Regions from separate parts of the Massilia sp. UYP11 genome, predicted to be linked through region 3. Evidence: predicted binding sites of a transcription regulator. Region 3 holds the regulator's gene; each other region holds the start of a gene.
The links. The regulator sigma-54, encoded in region 3, starts transcription at its own class of promoters, with help from an activator protein. The targets are predictions, from matches to a motif close to TGGCANGNAANCTGCTTT.

Region 1: a site for sigma-54 is predicted at 1,734-1,751, ahead of ABIB38_RS10235 (pilin). Genes of this name have one in related genera too.
Region 2: a site for sigma-54 is predicted at 2,790-2,807, ahead of ABIB38_RS13690 (PEP-CTERM sorting domain-containing protein). Genes of this name have one in related genera too.
Region 4: a site for sigma-54 is predicted at 2,715-2,732, ahead of ABIB38_RS23030 (CmpA/NrtA family ABC transporter substrate-binding protein). Genes of this name have one in related genera too.

What each region holds. Positions count from the first base shown of each region.
Region 1 is NZ_JBNDJE010000004.1:311,449-316,978, reverse strand. Features, by position in the region: gene sucC (ADP-forming succinate--CoA ligase subunit beta) at 1-619, shown strand, start outside; gene sucD (succinate--CoA ligase subunit alpha) at 638-1,519, shown strand; gene ABIB38_RS10235 (pilin) at 1,823-2,305, shown strand; gene ABIB38_RS10230 (prolyl oligopeptidase family serine peptidase) at 2,372-4,450, opposite strand; gene ABIB38_RS10225 (fasciclin domain-containing protein) at 4,638-5,093, opposite strand; gene ABIB38_RS10220 (MerR family transcriptional regulator) at 5,371-5,530, shown strand, end outside.
Region 2 is NZ_JBNDJE010000008.1:113,510-119,039, reverse strand. Features, by position in the region: gene rodA (rod shape-determining protein RodA) at 1-859, shown strand, start outside; gene ABIB38_RS13695 (septal ring lytic transglycosylase RlpA family protein) at 879-1,904, shown strand; gene ABIB38_RS13690 (PEP-CTERM sorting domain-containing protein) at 1,965-2,747, opposite strand; gene ABIB38_RS13685 (SPOR domain-containing protein) at 2,957-3,697, opposite strand; gene ABIB38_RS13680 (type III pantothenate kinase) at 3,691-4,434, opposite strand; gene ABIB38_RS13675 (biotin--[acetyl-CoA-carboxylase] ligase) at 4,431-5,195, opposite strand; gene ABIB38_RS13670 (SDR family oxidoreductase) at 5,192-5,530, opposite strand, start outside.
Region 3 is NZ_JBNDJE010000001.1:740,823-746,352, forward strand. Features, by position in the region: gene lptA (lipopolysaccharide transport periplasmic protein LptA) at 1-484, shown strand, start outside; gene lptB (LPS export ABC transporter ATP-binding protein) at 496-1,248, shown strand; gene ABIB38_RS03275 (RNA polymerase factor sigma-54) at 1,260-2,735, shown strand; gene hpf (ribosome hibernation-promoting factor, HPF/YfiA family) at 2,811-3,170, shown strand; gene ABIB38_RS03285 (enoyl-CoA hydratase/isomerase family protein) at 3,294-4,379, shown strand; gene ABIB38_RS03290 (DUF5694 domain-containing protein) at 4,463-5,530, shown strand, end outside.
Region 4 is NZ_JBNDJE010000031.1:24,053-29,582, forward strand. Features, by position in the region: gene ABIB38_RS23015 (hypothetical protein) at 1-57, opposite strand, end outside; gene ABIB38_RS23020 (methyl-accepting chemotaxis protein) at 82-1,848, shown strand; gene ABIB38_RS23025 (hypothetical protein) at 1,977-2,171, opposite strand; gene ABIB38_RS23030 (CmpA/NrtA family ABC transporter substrate-binding protein) at 2,984-4,153, shown strand; gene ntrB (nitrate ABC transporter permease) at 4,183-5,106, shown strand; gene ABIB38_RS23040 (ABC transporter ATP-binding protein) at 5,120-5,530, shown strand, end outside.

The DNA.
Region 1 (5,530 bases), on a different contig from region 3:
GTACAAAGCCTACTGGGAAACCGACGCATCGCTGGCCGAAATCAACCCGCTGATCGTCACCGGCTCGGGCAAGATCATCGCCCTGGACGCGAAATTCAACTTCGACGCCAACGCGCTGTTCCGTCACCCAGAGATCGTCGCCTACCGCGACCTGGACGAAGAAGATCCAGCCGAAGTCGAAGCGTCGAAGTTCGACCTGGCCTACATTTCGCTCGACGGCAACATCGGCTGCCTGGTGAACGGCGCCGGCCTGGCCATGGCCACCATGGACACCATCAAGCTGTTCGGCGGCGAGCCGGCCAACTTCCTGGACGTGGGCGGTGGTGCTACGGCCGAGAAAGTGACCGAAGCATTCAAGATCATGCTGAAGAACCCGGAACTGAAGGCCATCCTGGTCAACATCTTCGGCGGCATCATGCGTTGCGACGTCATCGCCGAAGGCGTGATCACCGCATCGAAAGCCGTGTCGCTGCAAGTGCCGCTGGTCGTGCGCATGAAGGGCACCAACGAAGACCTGGGCAAGAAGATGCTGGCTGACTCGGGTCTGCCAATCATCGCCGCAGACACGATGGAAGACGCAGCGAAGTCGGTCGTTGCCGCTGCCGCTGGTAAAGCCTAATTCGCTAAGGATATAAAAATGTCGATTCTGATCAACAAAGACACCAAAGTCATCACCCAAGGTATCACCGGCAAGACCGGCCAGTTCCACACCCGTATGTGCCGCGACTACGCGAACGGCAAGGAAGCCTTCGTCGCAGGCGTGAACCCGAAGAAAGCCGGTGAAGATTTCGAGGGCATCCCGATCTACGCATCGGTCAAGGAAGCCAAGGCCGAAACCGGCGCCACCGTCTCGGTCATCTACGTCCCACCGGCAGGCGCAGCCGCCGCCATTTGGGAAGCCGTCGAAGCCGAGCTGGACCTGGCAATCTGCATCACCGAAGGCATCCCAGTCCGCGACATGATGGAAATCAAGGATCGCATGGCCAAAGCCGGTTCCAAGACCCTGCTGCTGGGCCCGAACTGCCCAGGCCTGATCACCCCTGACGAAATCAAGATCGGCATCATGCCGGGTCACATCCACCGCAAGGGCCGTATCGGCGTCGTGTCGCGTTCGGGCACCCTGACCTATGAAGCAGTCGGCCAGCTGACCGCACTGGGCCTGGGCCAATCGTCGGCAGTCGGCATCGGCGGCGACCCGATCAACGGTCTGAAGCACATCGACGTGATGCGCATGTTCAACGACGATCCTGATACCGACGCGGTCATCATGATCGGCGAAATCGGCGGTCCGGACGAGGCGAACGCCGCTTACTGGATCAAGGACAACATGAAGAAGCCGGTCGTCGGCTTCATCGCCGGCGTCACCGCGCCTCCGGGCAAGCGCATGGGCCACGCCGGCGCGCTGATCTCGGGCGGCGCCGATACCGCGCAAGCCAAGCTGGAAATCATGGAAGCCTGCGGCATCACTGTCACCAAGAACCCGTCGGAAATGGCGCGTCTGCTGAAGGCGATGCTGTAATCCTGACGAGCGCTTGATCGGCAGCTAGAACGGGGAGCTTCGGCTCCCTGTTTTTATTGTGGATTTCATTTCGCGCCGCCAATTTTGATCGCCTGACAAAAATTGCCTTACGACACTGACAAATTTTGTCACCGGAGGCGTCAATTTTTGTCGTGGGACAGGGGTTTGTTATCTCGGTATTAATAAAATCGACCGTTTCTTGCTGTTTTCGGGCTGGCACGCCACTTGCGTATAGGAAAGCGTAGCAGCTGAGCAGTACAAGATACGTCGTCCCAACTTCGAACTACCACCCTGGAGAGAAAAATGAACTTCAAGCAAATGCAAACCAAGAAAGCCGAAGGCGGCTTCACCCTGATCGAACTGATGATCGTTGTCGCGATCATCGGTATCCTGGCTGCCGTCGCAATCCCGGCCTACCAGGACTACATCGCCAAGGCCAAGGCCGCAGCCGCCTACGCCGACATCTCGGGCGGTAAAACTGGCTACGAAATGGCTGTGGTGCAAGGTCTGCCAGAAGTCGATGGCGCAGCGGCTGGCGCTGACGCATACCTCGCAGCGGCAGGCCTGTCGGCTACGACCGGCAACTGCACCGCCATCGCAGCAACTGTGCCGGACGCCGACGGCGTTGGCTCGCTGACTTGCACGATCGCCTCGCCTGGCCGCCTGGGTACGAACCCAACCATCGCACTGAATCGTGCTGATGATGGTACTTATGCATGCGTCGCCACCAACTTCGCTGAAACGGATTACATGCCAGCCGGTTGCGCCGCTCCTGCCGCTCCATAATCAGCGTTAAAAGATCTAGCTCCATTCGATAAGAGAGACCGCCTAGGCGGTCTCTCTTTCGTTTTTCTACTGCCGATCAGGTGACGCCGCTTGCGGTTTCAAGTACTGATCCAACCACCCCAGCACCGTGTGATGCCACTGCACCGAGTTCGCCGGCTTGAGCACCCAGTGGTTCTCATCCGGGAACACCAGCAGCTTGCTCTCCACACCCATGCGCTGCAGCGCAGTGAAAGTGCCCAGCGCCTGCGCGGTAGGAATCCGGAAGTCCAGATCGCCCTGGATCACCAGCATCGGCGTCTTCCACTTGTTCACGTGATGAACCGGGTTGAAGCGTTCATGGTTCTCCGGCACCTTGAAGTACGGCCCGCCACTCTCCCAATCGGTGAACCACTGCTCTTCGGTCGAGTACGCCATGCCGCGCGTATCGAACACGCCGTCGTGGTTCACGATGCATTTGAACTCATCCGACCAGTTACCCGCGATCCAGTTCATCATGTAGCCGCCGTACGACGCCCCCAGCGCGCAGTCGCGTGAACGGTCGAGCCACGAGAACTTCTGCACCGCCGCGTCATAACCCTTCTGCAGGTCGACCAGCGGCTTGCCGCCCCAGTCGTTGCTGATCGAGTCCGTGAACTTCTGGCCATAGCCGGTCGAACCGTGGAAGTCGATGAACACGGCCGCATAGCCCGCGCCGGCGTACACCTGCGGATTCCAGCGATAGCTCCAGCTGTTGCCGAAGCTGCCCTGCGGGCCGCCGTGGACGATGAAGGCGACCGGATACTTCTGGCCCGGCTGCGCATTCCATGGCTTCATCACGTAGCCGTAGACGGTTTCGCCATTGGCGCCGGCAAACGAGAACTGCTCGGACTCGCCAAAGCGCACGTCTTTCAAACGTTCGCTGTTCACATCGGTTAGCTGCTTCGGCTTGCCACCCAGCTTCATCGAGAACAGCTGCGCGCCCGACTGCAGGTTGGCGTGGGTATAGACCAGCGTGTCGCGCCGCAGGTCATAGGCGCCGACCGCGCCCTTGTCGGTCAGCGGCGTCACCTTGCCGCTGGCGACGTCGATCGAGAACAGGCGGTGCTGGCCGATGTCTTCGGCATCGACGATCAGCGCCTTGCCGTCCGCGCGCCAGACCAGGCTGCCGGCCGAACGGTCCCAGTCGGCGGCCAGCTTGCGCTTTTCGCCGGTGGCCACGTCGATTAGCATGACCTGGTAGCGGTCGGCCTCGAAGCCGGGACGCGCCATGGCCAGGTAAGCGAGGGTGCGGCCGTCAGGCGAGAAAGTACCTTTCGTGTCCCAGGCCGGATTGTCCTGGGTCAGGTTGCGCGGCGCCGCGCCGCCCGCGGCCGGCACGCTGTACAGGTCGAAGTTGGTCGACCAGGCTTCGGTCTTGCCGGCGATGCGGCTCGAGAACACGATGGTCTTGCCGTCCGGGCTGAAGCGGTATTCCTCGCGGTCGCCGAACGGCTTCGAAGGCACGTCGCCGTCGAGCGAGCCGGACAGGCTGACCGGTTCGCTGCCGACCTTGCCATCCGCGCCCAGCGGCGCCGAGAACAGCACCGCGTTGCGGTGGTCGTTCCAGGTGTCCCAGTGACGCACGAACAGGCGGTCATAGACCTTGCCGCTGGCCTTGTCCTTCTCTTTGGCATCGAGGCGCGACCTGGTGCAGGCCAGATCGGCGCAGTCGCGGAACACGGCCAGGCTGAAGGCGAGCCGGTCACCGCCTGGCGCGAGGCGGAAGTTGTCGACGTCCAGCGGCAGGTTCGTCACCTGCACCGCCTCGCCGCCGGCGACCGGCTGGCGCCATACCTGCGACGAGCCCGAGCGCGCCGACAGGAAGTAGACGGCGTCGCCGGAGGGTGACCATTCCGGGTCGTTGCTGCTGGACGCATCCTGGGTCAGGCGCTGCGGCGCCGGCTTGGCGGCGCGCAGGTCGACCATCCACAGTTGGGTATTGCCGCGGTTCTTTTCCATGTCCGTGCTGCGCACGGTATAGATCACGCGCGTGGCGTCCGGCGACACGGCCGGGCTGCCCACCCGCTCCATATTGACCAGGTCTTCCACGGTAAAGCCGCGCGGCGCGGCCGTCGCGGTGGTAGCGGCCAGCAGGGCCGCTACCATCGTCAGCAAGCGAAATGTCATTCCATCCTCGTCGATCAGTGCCGCGGCCGGGTGCCGCATGCAAGCCGGCAATTTACCACGATGTCTTCAAGCATGAAGCTGACATCGTTCCCCGCCGCGGGCCTGGCCAGCACGGGGGCGCGGCCTGGCGAGGAGAGGCGCTCGAGGAGAAGCGATCGAGGAGAAGCGATCGAGGAGAAGCGCTTGCTTACTTCGGCATGATGACCGTATCGATCACATGGATCACGCCATTGTCGGCTGCGATGTCGGTCTTGGTGACGGTGGCGTTGTCGACCATGACCTTGCCGCCCGCGACTTTCACCGCGAATGCGCTGCCTTCCACGGTCTTGACGTCGCCAGGCTTGACGTTGGCAGCCATGACCTTGCCCGGCACCACGTGGTAGGTCAGCACCTTGGACAGCGCGGCCTTGTCTTTCAGCAGGGCGTCGAGCTTGGCTTTCGGGATCTTCGCGAAGGCCGCGTCGGTCGGGGCGAAGACGGTGAACGGACCCGGACCTTTCAGGGTGTCGGTCAGGCCGGCAGCCTGGACTGCAGTGACCAGGGTATTGAAGGTGCCGGCCGACTTGGCGGTATCCACGATATCGGCTGCCTGGGCCGAAGCGAAGGCGAATGCGAGGGGCAAAGCGATCAGGATCTTTTTCATTATCAACTCCGTGAGTGGGTTTGTGATGGTTCAAGTTGAACCGATCTGGGATAAATTTACCGCCATTTTGTAATTTGGTCTAATGTGTGTAGCGTCTTTGTCCTATAAAATAGGTTCAATCATGGTTCGTTTAGTTGGCTTGTTGGGCAGGGCCGATGGAAACGATCCAACCGGTAGCTCGCTCGGGCCTCGCACTGTTGAGCATGGAGCTGCAATGCGCGGCAAGTTGTGACACCATTCATTTTCAAAATCAATTGATACAACGTTGGGATGCACGATGACGGATTCAGTCAAGACGGGACAAGAGCGGATCATGTACCGCACGGGCGCCGCCGCACGGTTGGCGGGTTTGCCGGTTGAAACGCTGCGCGTATGGGAGCGCCGTTACAGCCTGTCGGATGCCCAGCGCTCCGAGCGCGGACAGCGCCTTTATTCCG
Region 2 (5,530 bases), on a different contig from region 3:
CGTGGCCTTGCTGGTCGCGGTCGCGATGTTCGGCCTGATCAAGAAGGGTGCGCAGCGCTGGCTGCACATCGGCGTCATCGACATCCAGCCGTCCGAGATCATGAAGATCGGCCTGCCGCTGATGCTGGCCTGGTACTTCCAGACCCGGGCCCAGGTCGCCGGCTGGAAGCATTACATCGTGGCCGCCGTGATCCTGATGATCCCGGTCGCCCTCATCATGGAGCAGCCCGACCTGGGCACCTCGCTGCTGGTCGCGTCGTCGGGCCTGTACGTGATCTTCCTGGCCGGCCTGTCGTGGAAGGCGATCGCCGCGGTGACGGTGAGTATCGTCGCCTTCCTGCCGATCGGCTGGTCGATGATGCACGACTACCAGCGCCAGCGGGTGATGACCCTGATCGATCCGACCTCCGACCCGCTGGGCAAGGGCTTCCACATCATCCAGTCGATCATCGCGATCGGCTCGGGCGGCCTGACCGGCAAGGGCTATATGCAGGGCACCCAGGGCTACCTGGAATTCGTGCCGGAACGCACCACCGACTTCGTGTTCTCGGTGTATTCGGAGGAGTTCGGCCTGGCCGGCAACCTGTTCCTGCTGTTCGTCTACCTGCTGCTGATCGGACGCGGCCTGATGATCGCGGCGAATGCGCCGAACACCTTCGGCCGCTTGCTGGCCGGTTCGATCGCGATGATTTTCTTTACGTATGCCTTTGTTAATATGGGCATGGTCGCAGGGATATTGCCTGTAGTAGGGGTGCCGCTACCCTTCATGAGCTATGGCGGCACGGCCTTTATCACGCTCGGCCTTGGCGCCGGCATATTGATGAGTATTCAAAGACATCGTAAACTGGTGCAGACATAGATTTCATAAAGGACAGCCAATGGGCGTTCGTACAAGCTTCCTGGCGGTCATACCGGTTGCCATTTTCGTATCGGCCTGCAGCAGCACCGGGGAGCACAAGCGGCTCAATCCCTTGCCGTGGCCACACAAGCCGACCGCCAAGCACGGCACTGCGCCCCAATTGCCGCCCGCTAAGTCGGGCCGCGGCGGCTACTACAAGGATGACGGCCCGGGCGACAACATCCCCGACGGCCTGCTCGACGTGCCGGACGCCGTGGTCAAGGCCGAGCCCTTCAACAAGTGGACCGGCCGCCCCTACACGGTGCTCGGCAAGACCTATACGCCGCTGGGGAACAACGAGCCCTACACCGCGCGTGGCGTGAGCACCTGGTATGGCGTCAAGTTTCATGGCCAGCGCACGGCGTCGGGCGAACTGTACGATATGTACAAGATGACGGCCGCGCATCCGACCCTGCCGATTCCGTCCTACGTGCGCGTCACCAGCCTCGACACCGGCAATTCGGTGGTGGTGCGCATCAACGACCGCGGCCCTTTCCACGCAAGCCGGATCATCGACGTCTCGTACACGGCGGCACTCAAGCTCGGCCTGCTGGGCAAGGGCAGCCACGAAGTCGAGGTCGAGCGCCTGTTCCCGGGCGATTCGATCGTTGCGCCGGCCCGGATCGCGGCCGCGCGGCGCGAAGTCGCGTCGATCGCGCAATCGGCGCCGCCCGAGATCGAAGCGCTGATGCTGGAAGACCGGATCCGTTCCGACAGCGCGGCGCTGGTGAGCCAGACTGGGCCGGCGCCCACGGCGGCGCCCGCAGCTGCCGGCGCCGGACGCTATTTCATCCAGCTCGGCGCCTATGGCCGGGCCGGCACCGCCGAAGCCATGAGCGAAAAGGTCACCAATGCCGGCGTCGAGCTGGGCAAGCTCGAAGTGGTGAAGGTGGGTTCCCTGAACCGTCTCTACGGCGGTCCCTATGGCAGCCGCGCCGAAGCGGTGGAGGCGATGCGGGCATTGCCTGCGAGCCTCGGTTTCAAGCCGATCGTCGTCCGGCGCTGACGCCGGCGCCATGAAAAATGGCCGGCGAACCGGCCATTCCTCCAGCGCAAAGGATTCCGCTTATGCGCGTGCGGCGCCGGTACGGCGGCGGCGGGCAACGCCGACGGCAGCCAGGCCGGCGCCTGCCAGCAGCAGGCTCGATGGCTCGGGCACTTCGGCCGGTTCTTCGGCGGGTTCTTCCACTTTCGTGTAGTCCAGCATAAGGTTGCTGTCGGTCAGCAACAGGTCGCCGACGACTTTCAGGGTCAGGCGCAGGTCGCCGTTGTCGAACATTTGGGCGAGGAGATCCTGGTCATCGATGAAGCCGGAGATCGTGAAGCCGCCCGTGTAGTCCTTGGTCACGATGGTGGTCTGGGTTTTCACGTCCGACTTGAAGTATTTGCACTTGAACATGAAGCACTGGGTGCCGTCATAGTTGCGCACGGTGCTCGAGCCGCCATGTTCGGTCGTCTCGCTGAGCGTGGTCGCGCCGCTGCCGAGCACCAGGTCGCCGAACGACAGTTGCGCGGTTTCCTGTGCGCTGGTCTTGGTGACCGTCTGGCCGATATCGACCTTACGCACGTAGGCGCCGAGCGATTTCGACCACGTGTAGTCGCCCGCCTGGTAGCTGGTCTTCACCGGGCCCTGCGACATGAAGGCGCCGCCGTTGTCGAGGAACGAGAAGGAGAACGACAGGCTGTTCAGTTCATACTGGCCATCCAGGTTCGATTTGAAGACGGCATCGTAAGTCTTGTTCGACAGGGTGCTGCCGAACGAGCCATCCAGATTGATGGTCTCGGCGGATGCGGAGGTCGAGATGGCGCAGGCAACGGCGAACAGTGCAGCGACGACGGTCTTTTTCATGATATCCCCTGAGAATTAAATTTGAGCAACGTATTTTGATATAAAGCAAGTTGCGTGCCAGAAATATAAGTGATTGTTTTGATTAATATTATTTTCTGAAGGAAATTCTTGTGTAAAGATTTTCGACACTCACAGGCCGCCTGCCAGTCGCTTTTGTAAAAAAAAGCGCACCCGCAGGTGCGCTTCGAGTCGATCGGACGACCGCGCGGTCAGCCGCATTCCCGCAGGCCCGCGTCCGGGTAGTCGGCGGCGATGCCCGCCAGCCTGGCGCGCTGCGCCGGTTCGATCGCGCGATACCGATAGGCGGCGCGCATGACCTGCTGCCCGCGCGGTAATACCTGCACGCCGCGCACGCCCTGGCGCTGCAACTGCGCTACCAGCTTCTGAGCCGCGCTGTCGGTCTTGAATACGCCCAGCGAGATCGCCCCGCGCAGCGGCGAGTCGCCCTGCATGATGTAAAAATTCTCGACACCGCGTTCCTTGAGGTCGGCCGCACGGCGCTGGGCGCCTTCACGGCCGCCGTTCGGCGGCAGGTAGACCAGGCGGCTGGTCACTTCCTGGAAGGGCACCTGGACCCGGGTCTGGCGCGCGGCCAGCTCCAGGCTGGCGACGCGCGCTTCGAAGCGGCGCGAATCGGCCGCGCCGAAGGGGCCGGCCTGGACACAGGCGACCAGGTCCGGCGCGTTCGCGACCGGCGCGGGGGCCGGCGCCACGGCATCTTCGGCGCGGGCGGTGTCGGCGGCCTGGGTGGTGTCGTTGGCCTGCGCGGCTTCGTCCAGCGCACGCATGGCCTCGACCGCCGTCAGCTGCGTGATGCGTTCGGGTGCGAGCTGGTTGTTCAGCCGCGCCGGCTCGCGCTCGCCGGTTCCCGGCTGGCCGAGGGCGCCCTGGCCGTAGGCCAGCAGCGCCGCGTTCGCCGCCAGCAGCGCCCAGAATAAGAATTTCAGCACTGTGCTCCTCCCTCTGTCCAGGTGGCCGCGGCCTGCAGGCCGACCAGCACGATATTATCGACCACCCGGTGCGGGATCTTGAGCGCCGGGGCGACATACGGCGCCGCGCCGCCGGAGACGATGCAGGCGGCGGCGCGGTGTCCAGCCACGGCGCGTTCGATCGCGCCGGCCTGGGCCGACAGCACGCCGGAGAGAATCGCGTCGTTGGTGTTGTCGCCGAATAGCGCCGGCACGGCGCCCGGGGCCACCTGCGGCAGCTGCGCCGTATTGCCGGCCAGGCTGGACGCCATCAGGGCCAGGCCGGGCAGGATCATGCCGCCCACGAACCGGCCATCGGCCGTGACCGCGTCGACCGTGGTCGCGGTGCCGCAAGTGGCGACGATCAGGTCCTGGCCGGGCGCCAGGGCGCGCGCGCCGATGGCGGCGGCGAAGCGGTCGCAGCCCAGCCGGTGCGGCTCGCGGTAGCCGTTGCAGAGGCCAGCGCGCTGCGCGGTGGAGGCGAACCATTCGAGCTCGATCCCCGCCGGCAGCAGCGCCGCGATGCGTTCGGCCAGCTGCGGGCCGGCCACGTTCGACACCAGCGCGCGGGTCACGCCGGCGGCCGGCCATCGGGCAGCCGCGTCGTCCAGCTGCGCGTGCACGACGGCGCCGTGATGCAGCCACGCGCCGGGCGCGCAGGCGGCGTCGGCCAGCGCCCACTTGACGCGGGTATTGCCCGCGTCGACCAGCAGCATCATGTTTTCACCCGCAGCGAGACGTCGCCGGCCATCACCGTGATCCGGCCGTCCGGCGTGTCGAGCAGCAGGCGGCCGCTGTCGTCCACGCCGGCGGCGCGGCCCTCATGCAGCACGGCGCCGTGGTCGAGCAAGACCACGGTCTCTCCCTGCCAGGCGTGGCGCAGGTTCCAGCGCGCGGCGAAGGCCGCGAAGCCACGCGCGGAAAATTCCGCCAGCGCCGCGACCAGGCCGTCGAGCAGGGCCGCCATCAGGACGTCGCGCTCCATGCGCGCCAGCCAGGGCACGCCGGCGGCGCTGCGTCCCAGTTGCGCTTCCATCTCTTCCGGCATCAGAAGGTTCAGGCCGATGCCGATCACGGTCCAGGTGCCGCCGTCGGGCGCGGACTGGGTTTCGATCAGGATGCCGGCCAGCTTGTCGCCATCCTTGAGCAAGTCGTTCGGCCATTTCAGCTGGACTTGCTGGCCCAGCGCGCCGAGCGTCTCGGCCAGCGCCACGCCGATCGCCAGCGGCAGGCCGACCAGCGCCTGCGGGCCGCCATCGAATTTCCAGGCCAGCGAAAAGGTCAGCGAAGCTTCGGGCGAAGACAGCCAGCTGCGCCCGGCGCGGCCGCGGCCGGCGCTCTGGTGTTCGGCGACCAGCAGCAGCGGCGCGGGAAGCAGCGCCGCGCGCGCCAGCAGGTCGGCATTGGTGGAGCCGGTCTGCGCCACGACTTCGACCGCCACGCCCGCCTTCGACAGCGAGCGGATGCGGTCGGCGTTCATGCCTCCCCCTGGCGCTGTTTGGTCGGCGCGCGCGCGAACAGGCGGTCGAACAGGAAGTCGGGCAGCAGGCGCAGCAGCTTGGCGACGACGCCCATCTGCCAGGGCAGGACGTGGTAGCTGTCGCCGCGCGCGATCACGGCGGCGGCTTGCGCCGCGAAGCGGTCGGCGGGCATCAGGAAGGGCATGGGAAAACGGTTCTTGCTGGTCATGGGGGTGTCGATATAACCGGGGGCGATCGTCACCACCCGGATGTTGGTGCCGTGCAGCTCGACCCGCAGCGCTTCGCAGTAGCTGTGCACGGCGGCCTTGCTGGCGCAGTAGGCGCCGGCGCCGCG
Region 3 (5,530 bases):
CGATTCGCTCAAGGAGGCAGTCATCAACTTCGACTCGCTCGACGTCGACGAGGTGACCGGCACCCGCATCCTGACCGGCAACGTGGTCCTGACCCGCGGCACCCTGGTGCTCAAGTCCGACCGCGCCCTGGTCAAGGAAAGCCCGGAAGGCTATATGAGCGTGACCCTCACCGCCGCCGGCGGCAAGGTCGCCACCTTCCGCCAGAAGCGCGACGGTGGTTCCGACCTGTGGGTCGACGGCCAGGCCGAGCGCATCGAGTACGACGAGCGATCGGAACTGGTGCGCCTGTATTCCAACGCCGTCGTGCGCGAACTGGAAGGCGCGCGCATGACCAACCAGATCACCGGCCCGTTCATCTCCTACGACAACCGCAAGGAAGTGGCCACGGTGCGTAACGACACCAGCGGCCAGAGCAAGGTTGGCGGCGGCCGCGGCACCCTGATCCTGGCGCCCAAGCGCGCACCAGGCGGAGGCGCCCAATGACGGCGATTCCGATGGAGCTGGACGATTGCAGCACCCTGGTCGTCAAGGGCCTGCAGAAAAGCTATGGCAAGCGCCTGGTGGTGCGCGACGTGTCGCTGCAGGTCGAGTGCGGCGAGGTGGTCGGCCTGCTGGGCCCGAACGGCGCCGGCAAGACCACGTCGTTCTACATGATCGTGGGCCTGGTGCCGTCGGACGCCGGCTCGATCGACATCAACGGCACCGACATCACCAGCCTGCCGATCCACCGCCGCGCCGTATTGGGCCTGTCCTACCTGCCGCAAGAGGCGTCGGTGTTCCGCAAGCTGACGGTGGAAGAGAACATCCGCGCCGTGCTCGAGCTGCAAAAGGACAATGGCAAGCCGCTGTCGAAAGACCAGATCAACGAGCGCCTCGACACCCTGCTGGCCGACCTGCAGATCGAGAAGCTGCGCGAGAATCCGGCGCTGTCGCTGTCGGGCGGCGAGCGCCGCCGCGTGGAGATCGCGCGCGCGCTGGCGACCAATCCGCGCTTCGTGCTGCTGGACGAACCGTTCGCCGGCGTCGACCCGATCGCCGTGATCGAGATCCAGCGCATCGTGCGCTTCCTGAAAGAGCGCCGGATCGGTGTCTTGATCACCGACCACAACGTGCGCGAGACGCTTGGCATCTGCGACCGCGCCTACATCATCAACCAGGGCGCGGTGCTTGCCTCCGGCCGTCCTGACGACATCATCGCGGACGAGTCGGTGCGCCGCGTGTACCTGGGTGAACACTTCCGCATGTGAGCGACGCCTAGATGAAACAGTCCCTGCAACTTCGCACTTCGCAGCACCTCGCGCTCACGCCGCAACTGCAGCAGTCGATCCGGTTGCTGCAGCTGTCGACGCTCGAACTGCACCAGGAGATCGAGCAGATACTGGGCGATAACCCCTTGCTCGAGCGGCTCGACGATCCGCTCGACCGTTCGGTGCGTTTGCTGGCCGATGGCGCCATCAACAATGCGCCCGCCAATGGCGAAGCGCCGCCGGCGCCCGGCCAGCAGGCCGAGGGCCAGGACGCGCCGGCGCAGGAGGGCGAGAGCCTCGAGAGCGGCGCCGACAACGATCGCGTTGATGCTGACTGGAGCGAGGGCGGCGCGCCGTCGTCCGGCGGCGGCGAGGACGAGGACGGCCGCCCGCAGCTGGAAGCCTGCGCCATCACCCTGCGCGAACACCTGATGGAGCAGGTGCGCGAAGCCACCTTGTCGGTGCGCGACCGTGCGCTCGCCGAGCTGGTGATCGATGCGCTGGACGACAACGGCTATCTCGACGAGCCGCTCGACGAGATCCACGCGCGGCTGCCCGAAGAACTCGAGATCGAGATCGACGAGCTGCGCTGCGCGCTGGCGCTGGTGCAGAGCATGGACCCGGTGGGCGTCGGCGCGCGCAGCGCGTCCGAGTGCCTGGCGCTGCAGATCCGGCGCATGCCGGGCGTGCCAATGGTCACGCGGCGCATGGCCCTGACCATCGTCGAAGGTTACCTGACCTGGTTCGCCCAGCGCGAATACAGCAAGCTGAAAAAAGCGCTCGACTGCGACGACGAAGACTTGCGCGAGGTGCAGGCCGTGGTGCGCCAGTGTAATCCGCATCCGGGTGCGGTCTTCGCCTCGAACGTGTCGGACTACGTGGTGCCGGACGTGATCGTGCGCCGCGCCAAGAGCGGCTGGGCGGTCACCCTGAACCCGGACGTGATGCCGCGCCTGCGCGTGAACAGCCTGTATGCCAGCCTGCTCAAGCAAGGCAAGAGCGAAGCGCAGATGGGCGCGCAGCTGCAGGAAGCGAAGTGGCTCATCAAGAACATGCGCCAGCGGTTCGACACCATCCTGCGCGTGGCGGAGGCGATCGTCGAGCGCCAGCGCAACTTTTTCTCCCACGGCGCGGTTGCCATGCGGCCCCTTGTTTTACGCGAGATAGCTGATACACTAGGCCTACACGAGAGCACAATTTCTCGTGTCACAACCCAGAAATACATGCTGACCCCGCACGGCATGTTTGAGTTGAAGTATTTCTTCGGTAGCCACGTTGCCACCGAGGCGGGAGGCGAAGCATCCTCGACGGCAATCCGTGCGCTCATCGCACAATTGACAGGAGCAGAAGACCCTAGGAACCCATTATCCGACAGCAAGATCGCGGAGATGCTCGGGGAACAAGGCATGGTCATTGCGCGCCGGACGGTTGCAAAATACCGTGAAGCCCTCAAGATACCCCCTGTAAGCCTCCGCAAGTCCTTGTAACTGCGCCGTCCACACCCGTCGTGCCTTGTCGCGTTGGTGTGGTCCACACGGTGCATCATTTTCAAAGGAGTGTGTATGAACCTCACAATCAGTGGCCATCATCTCGAAGTGACCCCCGCCATCCGTGAATACGTTCAGAATAAGCTCGAGCGCATCATTCGCCATTTCGACCAGGTGATCGACACCCATGTCTTCCTGGCCGTCGACAACCTCACTGAAAAAGAAAAAAGGCAGAAAGCAGAGATCAACGTCCAGGTGTCGGGCAAGACCCTGCACGTGGCAAGCGTCGCGCAAGACCTGTACGCGGCGATCGATACGCTGATGGATAAGCTGGACCGACAGATCCTCAAACACAAGCAAATGCTGAAGGACCATAGCCGTACTTCGATCAAGCGCCTGCCGGAGCGTGGCAGCGAAGAGGCCGCTGCCGCCTGACCAGGCGCAGGGCTCACACCAGCTAAGGGCGTCTGAGGGGACGCCCTTTTTGCATCCGCCTTTCCGGTTTTACCCGCAGCGCGTGTTCGGTAAAATGCAGGTCTCTCCATGATGGATCACCCCATGACCGACCATGTCCTGACCCGCATCGCCAACCGCACCGGCATCATCACCCTGGACCGCCCGAAGGCGCTCAATTCGCTGTCGCTCGCGATGGTGCGCGCGCTGACCGTGGCGCTGCGCGCCTGGCAGGATGACGCGCAGGTCGAGGCGGTGGTGCTGACCAGCAGCAGCGAGAAGGCCTTGTGCGCGGGCGGCGACATCCGCTTCTTCCATGAGGTCGGCCATGCGACGCCGATGGGCGGCAGTGCGTTGCTCGAGGATTTCTTCACCGAAGAATACGCGCTGAACCACCTGATCCATTTCTATCCGAAGCCCTACATCGCCGTCATGGACGGCGTGGTAATGGGCGGCGGCATGGGCATCGCCCAGGGCGGCCCGGATTGCGGCCTGCGCATCGTGACCGAGCGCACCAGGATGGCCATGCCCGAGGTGAACATCGGCCTGTTCCCAGACGTCGGCGGCAGCCATTTCCTGTCGCATGCGCCGGGACGGCTCGGCTATTACCTGGGCCTGACCGGGCTGACGATCGGCGCCGCCGACGCGCTGCATATCGGGCTGGCCGACCTGTTCGTGCCCGGCGCCGAACTGCCGGCCCTGCATGCGTTGATCGCGTCCACGCCCGGCGCCGCGCTGCCGGCGGCGATCCGCGCCTTCGCGGCGCCATTTTCCGCGCTGGCGGGCGAGAGCGAATTGCCGTCGCTGCGCACGCGCATCGACGCCCATTTCGGCGCGGCCTCGGTGGCCGCGATCATGGCCTCGCTCGAAGGCGACGCGACGCCGTTCGCGCAGCGGGCCCTGGCGGCGATGCGCCAGCGTTCGCCCCTGATGATGTGCGTGACCCACGAACTGCTGGCGCGTGGCGCGCAGCTGTCCGTGGCCGACTGCCTGCGCATGGAGCGCACGCTGGTGCGCCACAATTTCGAGCATGGCGAAGTGCTCGAAGGCGTGCGCGCGCTCGTCGTCGACAAGGACAATGCGCCGCAATGGAACCCGCCATCGCTCGAACAGGTGACGCCGCAGATGGTGGCACGCTTTTTCGAACCGGTGTGGCCGGCGCATGCGCATCCGCTCAGGCACCTCGCATAATCACGGCGAACATATTCATTTTTGCGTGACAGCGTATCGGCGGGGTGTGAACATCGGGCCTTCATGACCTGAAAGGACACCCGATGCGCCTGACCGCCTTGCTGATCTCGATGACCTTATGCGGCGCCGCCGCTGCCCAGGACTATCAGCCAACTTTCGATCCGAGCCGGCTCAAGGGTCCGGCAGCAGGGCCGGTCAACGAGATCATGGTGCTCGGTTCACCCCACTTGTCGCACTTGCCCAAGACGTTCCAGCCTGCCAGCCTGTCCTTGCTCAACGAGCGGCTGGCGGCGTGGAAGCCGCAGGCGATCGCGGTCGAAGAGCGCTCCGGGCCGCAATGCGATTTTCTGCGCCGTCACGCGGCGCGTTATGCGGAGACGGTCGAGACCTATTGCCCGGATACCGCGGCGGCGAAGGCCGCAACCGGTCTGGACGTTCCCGAAGCGACGGCGCAAGCGGAGAAGCTGCTGGCCGGATGGCCGGCGACGCCGTCGCCTGCCCAGCGGCGACGCCTGGCGGCCTTGTTCCTGGCGGGTGGAGAGCCGGCATCGGCTGCGGTCCAGTGGTTCCATTTGCCGGCCGGGGAGCGCCGCGCCGGCGACGGCCTGGATGCCGCCCTGGTCGAGCAGCTGCGAAAGCTCGCGGTCGATCCCGACGAAAGCGTGATGATCGCGGCGCGCCTGGCGGCCCGGCTGGGTCATGAACGCGTGTATGCGATGGACGATCAATCGGCAGGCCGTCCGTACACCGACCGCAAGGCGGCCGGCGAGGCGATCATGAAGGCCTGGGACAATCCGGCCAACCGCGCGCTCCGGCAGGCGGACAAGATCCTGTATCAGGGCTTGGGCAGCGCCGAAGGCATGCTGGCGCTATACCGCGCCTACAATGCGCCCGATCATGTCTCGACGGTCTTCGAAGCTGACTTCGGCGCGGCGCTGAACGAACCGTCGCCGCAGCGCTTCGGCCGCGCCTACATCGGCTACTGGGAAACGCGCAACCTGCGCATGGCGGCGAACATCCGCGACGTCGTGGGCGTCATGCCGGGCACGCGGCTCCTGGTCATCGTCGGCGCTTCGCACAAGGGCTACCTGGAAGCCTATCTGCACCAGATGCATGATGTGCGGGTGGTGGATACTGCGGCGGTGTTGCGG
Region 4 (5,530 bases), on a different contig from region 3:
TGCTTCCCAACCGGTGAGCAATGTTTCTATAATCCAATGGATATCATATTTTTCCATCCATGGGCTCCAGGCCAGCGAATCATGTTCAAACATCTCAGCATCAAGTCGCGTCTCATCTTCGTCATCGTCTTCCTGGCCGTCGAACTCATCGCCGGCGCGGTCATCGGCATCTACAACCTCGGCGTCGCAAACGCCGAACTCAAGCAGATGTACGACCACCGCCTCGTGGGGCTGAGCCAGGTGGGCCAGGTCACCCAGCTGATCACCGCCAACCAGCTCGCCGTCGCCAAGGCGGTTACCCTGGAAGATGGCGGCGCGCGCAATACCGCGCTCGAGTCGGTCGACGCGAATATCGGGGTGATCAACAAGATCCTGGAGAGCTACCGCCAGATGCCGATGACTGCCGGCGAGCAGGCCATGTACGAGCAATTTACCGCCGCGCGCAAGGTATTCGTCGAGCAGGGTATCCGCCCGGCCATGGCCGCGATTCGTGCCGGCGACACCGCCGGCGCCGTGGCCCAGCTCAACGGCGAGATGACCCGGCTGTACCTGCCGGTGGCCGATCTCGGCGCCAGGCTGGTCAAGGAACAGCAGAATGCGGCGCTGGAGGAATATGAGGCTTCGCAGGCGACCTACGAGTTCGTGCGCGCGGTCTGCCTGGTCGGCCTGGCGTTCGGCCTGATCATGGCCGCCTTCGTCGGCTGGATGCTGGTGCGCGCCATCGTGCGTCCGCTGGAGCAGGCGATCGCGATCGCCGGCGCCGTGGCCCAGGGCGACCTGACCCAGACCATCGAAGTGACCTCGAAAGACGAGACCGGCCGCCTGCTGCAGGCGCTGAAGGACATGAACGATTCGCTGGTGACCATCGTGAGCCAGGTCCGTGCCGGCACCGACAACATCGCCACTGCTTCGGGCCAGATCGCGGCCGGCAACCTGGACCTGTCCTCGCGCACCGAGCAGCAGGCCGGTTCGCTGGAAGAAACCGCCTCGTCGATGGAAGAACTGACCTCGACCGTGAAACAGAACGCCGACAACGCGCGCCAGGCCAACGCCCTGGCCACGTCGGCCTCGGAAGTGGCGGGCAAGGGCGGCGCGGTGGTCGAGCAGGTGGTGCAGACCATGGGCGCGATCAACGCCTCGTCGACCCGCATCGTGGACATCATCGCCGTCATCGACGGCATCGCCTTCCAGACCAATATCCTTGCCCTGAACGCGGCAGTCGAAGCGGCGCGCGCCGGCGAGCAGGGCCGTGGCTTCGCGGTCGTGGCGGGCGAGGTGCGCAGCCTGGCCCAGCGCAGCGCGGCGGCGGCCAAGGAAATCAAGCTCTTGATCGACGACTCGGTCGACAAGGTGCACCACGGCTCCAAGCTGGTCGAGCGCGCCGGCGCCACGATGCAGGAAATCGTGCAGAGCGTGAACCGCGTGACCGACATCATGGCCGAGATCACCGCCGCCAGCCAGGAGCAGACCGCCGGCATCGAACAGATCAACGGCGCCGTGGCCCAGATGGACCAGGTGACCACGCAGAACGCGGCGCTGGTGGAAGAAGCGTCGGCGGCGGCGGCCTCGCTGCAGGAAGAGGCGACCGCGCTGGCGCAGACCGTGGGCGCGTTCAAGCTCGATCAGGCGGGCGCCAGCCGCGCCAGTGCGGCGGCGCCGCGCGTGATCACGACCTTGCCGGCGGTGATGGCGAAGGCGCCGCTGAGGGCGCCGGTGAAGGCGGCGGCACAACCGGCCGCTGCATCCAAGCCGGCCAAGGCCACGCCAGTCGAGCCCAAGGCGCAAGCGGCCGCAAAGCCGAAGAAAGCCGAAACCGCGGACGTCGGCGACGGTTGGGAAGAGTTCTGACGCCGGCCTGACGCCTGTGCAAGGAAGAAGCCAACCCGAGGGTTGGCTTTTTTCGTCTCCAGCGCCCTATGCGCGCAGCTTGCGCAGGCCGACAACCGGGCCGACAACCGGGTCATACCCGGCAAGGCTTACTCGAAGGCGATCACCAGCGCGGTCAGGCCGATGCAGGCTGCGGCGATGACGCCGATGCGGGTGCGCAGGCGTCGGCCGCTGGAGACGATGTCCTTGGCGATGCCGCGGCGCGGCGCGCGAGGGTTGCTGCGGTCGACCGCGGTTGCGGCATGGATCGAAGAATGGTGGCGTGCGGTGTGTTCCGTGTTCATGGTTGACTCCAGGGCCGTCTCGAATGAAGACTGGCAAGTAAATGATGAATGGCCGGCATGAGCCGGGCGTAATACGAAGATGGTTTGCCGTTCAGGCGCGCGGGGCGCGCTGGGCAGGATGAAGGGCTGTCTGGCAACTGGGCCGCACCGCCACGTCGTTGGGAGAACGCAGGCAGGAGTAGAGCGGACAGTGAATGCGTGACATGCGGATGCCAGTACAAAGCGTCGAATCAAAGCGTCGAATTCGGAAATCCGGGACGAGGCCAGGACCTTCAAACCTGGGTGCGTTCTGGACGTTATTTATTTTACATGTGTGCGACGTAGAGGCAAGGGGTCGCACGATTGAAACAAGTGATGTTTTTCTACGGCAACAATCCATCCTAGCACGACGCGGACGGTAGTAGAAGAGCGTTTTTGCAACTTTTTAGAGCTAACGCAACAGCCCGCCCAAAATGATGCGCTGCGCAATCGCAGTGCGCCGTTTACGCCTTCGCACGGTGCGCCGGCGGTGCGTGGTGAGGGCGCTTCCTTCTGCATGCTCCCTGGCATGAAGATTGCGTAATCATCATCAGCGCAACGGAGCGCTGCGTGTGCCGCCAACGAAGGCAGCACCCACAAGACAACGACGTCTACCGGACCATGAATGCGTTCATGTCGGGTATGCGTCGTTTTTTTTGCCTGACCATATTGGGATTGCGATGAAAAATCAGAAGCTTGAAGCGAAGAGCGTAGCGACGGCAGCCGTCGGCGAAGTCGATGTCACCCGCCGTAAGGTCATACATGGCGCAGGTCTGGTAGCGGGAGGAAGCTTGATGGGGCTGGCAACTGGCGGCGTGTGGGCGGCGGGTTCGGACAAGCCGGAAAAGACCGAGATCAAGATCGGATTCATTCCACTGACCGATTGCGCATCGGTGGTCATGGCGTCGACGCTGGGCCTCGACAAGAAATATGGCGTCAAGTTCGTGCTGAGCAAGGAAGCCTCGTGGGCAGGCGTGCGCGACAAGCTGGCCAACGGCGACCTGGACGCGGCCCACGTGCTGTATGGCTTGCTGTACGGTGTCCAGATGGGTATCGGGGGCCAGCGCAAGGACATGGCGGTGCTGATGGGCCTGAACAACAATGGCCAGGCGATCACGCTGTCCAAGCAATTGGCGAACAAGGGTGCGGTCGACGGCCAGTCGCTGGCCAGGCTGATGCGCACCGAGAAACGCGCATACACCTTCGCCCAGACCTTCCCGACCGGCACCCACGCGATGTGGCTGTACTACTGGCTGGCGGCCAACGGCATCAATCCGATGAAGGAAGCCAAGGTGATCACGGTGCCGCCGCCGCAGATGGTGGCCAATATGCGGGTGGGGAACATGGACGGCTTCTGCGTCGGCGAACCCTGGGGCCAGCGCGCCATCATGGACGGCATCGGCATCACCGCCACCACGACCCAGGACATCTGGCGCGACCATCCGGAAAAGGTGCTGGGTTCGACGCTGGAGTTCGCGAAGAAGCACCCCAACACCTGCCGCGCCATGATGGCCGCCATCATCGAGGCCAGCCGCTGGATCGACGCCTCGATGGCCAACAAGAACAAGATGGCCGAGGTCATCGCCGCCAAATCGTACGTCAACACCAGCAAGGACGCGATCGACCAGCGCATCATGGGCCGCTACCAGAACGGCCTCGGCAAGACCTGGGACGACCCGAACTACATGAAGTTCTACAACGACGGCGCGGTCAACTTCCCGTATCTGTCGGACGGCATGTGGTTCATGACCCAGCATCGCCGCTGGGGCCTGCTCAAGCAGGACCCCGATTACCTGGCGGTGGCCAGCGCGGTCAACCAGATCGCGCTGTACAAGGACGCGGCGACGCTGGCCAAAGCGCCGCTGCCTTCCAGCCCGATGCGCAGTTCGAAGCTGATGGACGGCAGCGTCTGGGACGGCAAGGACCCGAAAGCCTACGCCGCATCGTTCAAGGTCAGGGTCTGATTTTCATCTTGTCTGTATAGGGGAATGCCATGAACGCCATCTTGAAATCCGAACGCCATGCGCCGCCCGCCGGTGGCGCGGCCGTGGTCACGTTGCCGCTCGCCGCCGATGCGCCTGTCGCGAGTGTCACGCCTCCTGCGCGCAAACCGGCGCCCGTCGTGCGCGGCGCGCAGTCGTTCGCCAGGGCGGTGCAAGCCATCCTGCCGCCGCTGGTGGGCATCGCCTTCGTCGTGCTGGTGTGGCAGCTCATCGCCACCCGCAACGAGACCTTCCCGTCGCCGCTGGCGACCTTCGAGGAGGCGCTGAAGCTGTTTGCCGATCCGTTCTACCACAACAGCCCGAACGACCAGGGCATCGGCTGGAACGTGCTGGCCTCGCTCCAGCGCGTGGCCGTGGGCTTTGGACTGGCGGCGGCGGTCGGCATCCCGCTGGGCTTCGTGATCGGCCGGGTGAAGTTCGTGTCGGGCATGTTCGGCCCGATCATCAGCCTGCTCAAGCCCGTGTCGCCGCTGGCCTGGCTGCCGATCGGCCTGCTGGTGTTCAAGTCGGCCGACCCGGCGGCGATCTGGTCGATCTTCATCTGTTCGATCTGGCCGATGATCATCAATACGGCGGTGGGCGTGCAGCGCGTGCCGCAGGACTACATGAACGTGGCGCGCGTGCTGAACCTGTCGGAATGGAAGATCCTGACCAAGATCCTGCTGCCGTCGGCGCTGCCCTACATCCTGACCGGCGTGCGGCTTGCCATCGGCACCGCGTGGCTGGTGATCGTGGCGGCCGAGATGCTGACCGGCGGCGTGGGCATCGGCTTCTGGGTGTGGGACGAGTGGAACAACCTGAATGTGGCGAACATCATCATCGCCATCGTCGTCATCGGCGTCGTGGGGCTGCTGCTGGAGCAGGCGCTGGTGGCGCTGGCGCGGGCGCTGACGCACGAACAAGTGGCTAACTGAGAGGAGCGCGATCATGGATGACCTTCAAACCAGATTCATCGACATCTCCGGCGTGGAGATGGCGTTTCATACGAAAAAGGGCGTGTTCCAGGCGCTGCAGGGCATCGACCTGACCGTGCGCAAGGGTGATTTCATCACGCTGATCGGCCACTCGGGCTGCGGCAAGTCGACCTTGCTGAACCTGATCGCCGGCCTGCTCAAGCCGACGGCGGGCGTGCTGCTATGCGCCAATCGTGAGATCGCCGGGCCCTCGCCGGAAAGGGCGGTGGTGTTCCAGAATCATTCGCTGCTGCCGTGGCTGACCTGTTACGAGAACATCCACCTGGGAGTCGAGCGGGTGTTCGGCGGCGCCGAAACGCGGACCCAGCTGCGCGAACGCACGCTCGCTGCGCTGGCGCTGGTGGGGCTGTCGAGCGCGGAGGGC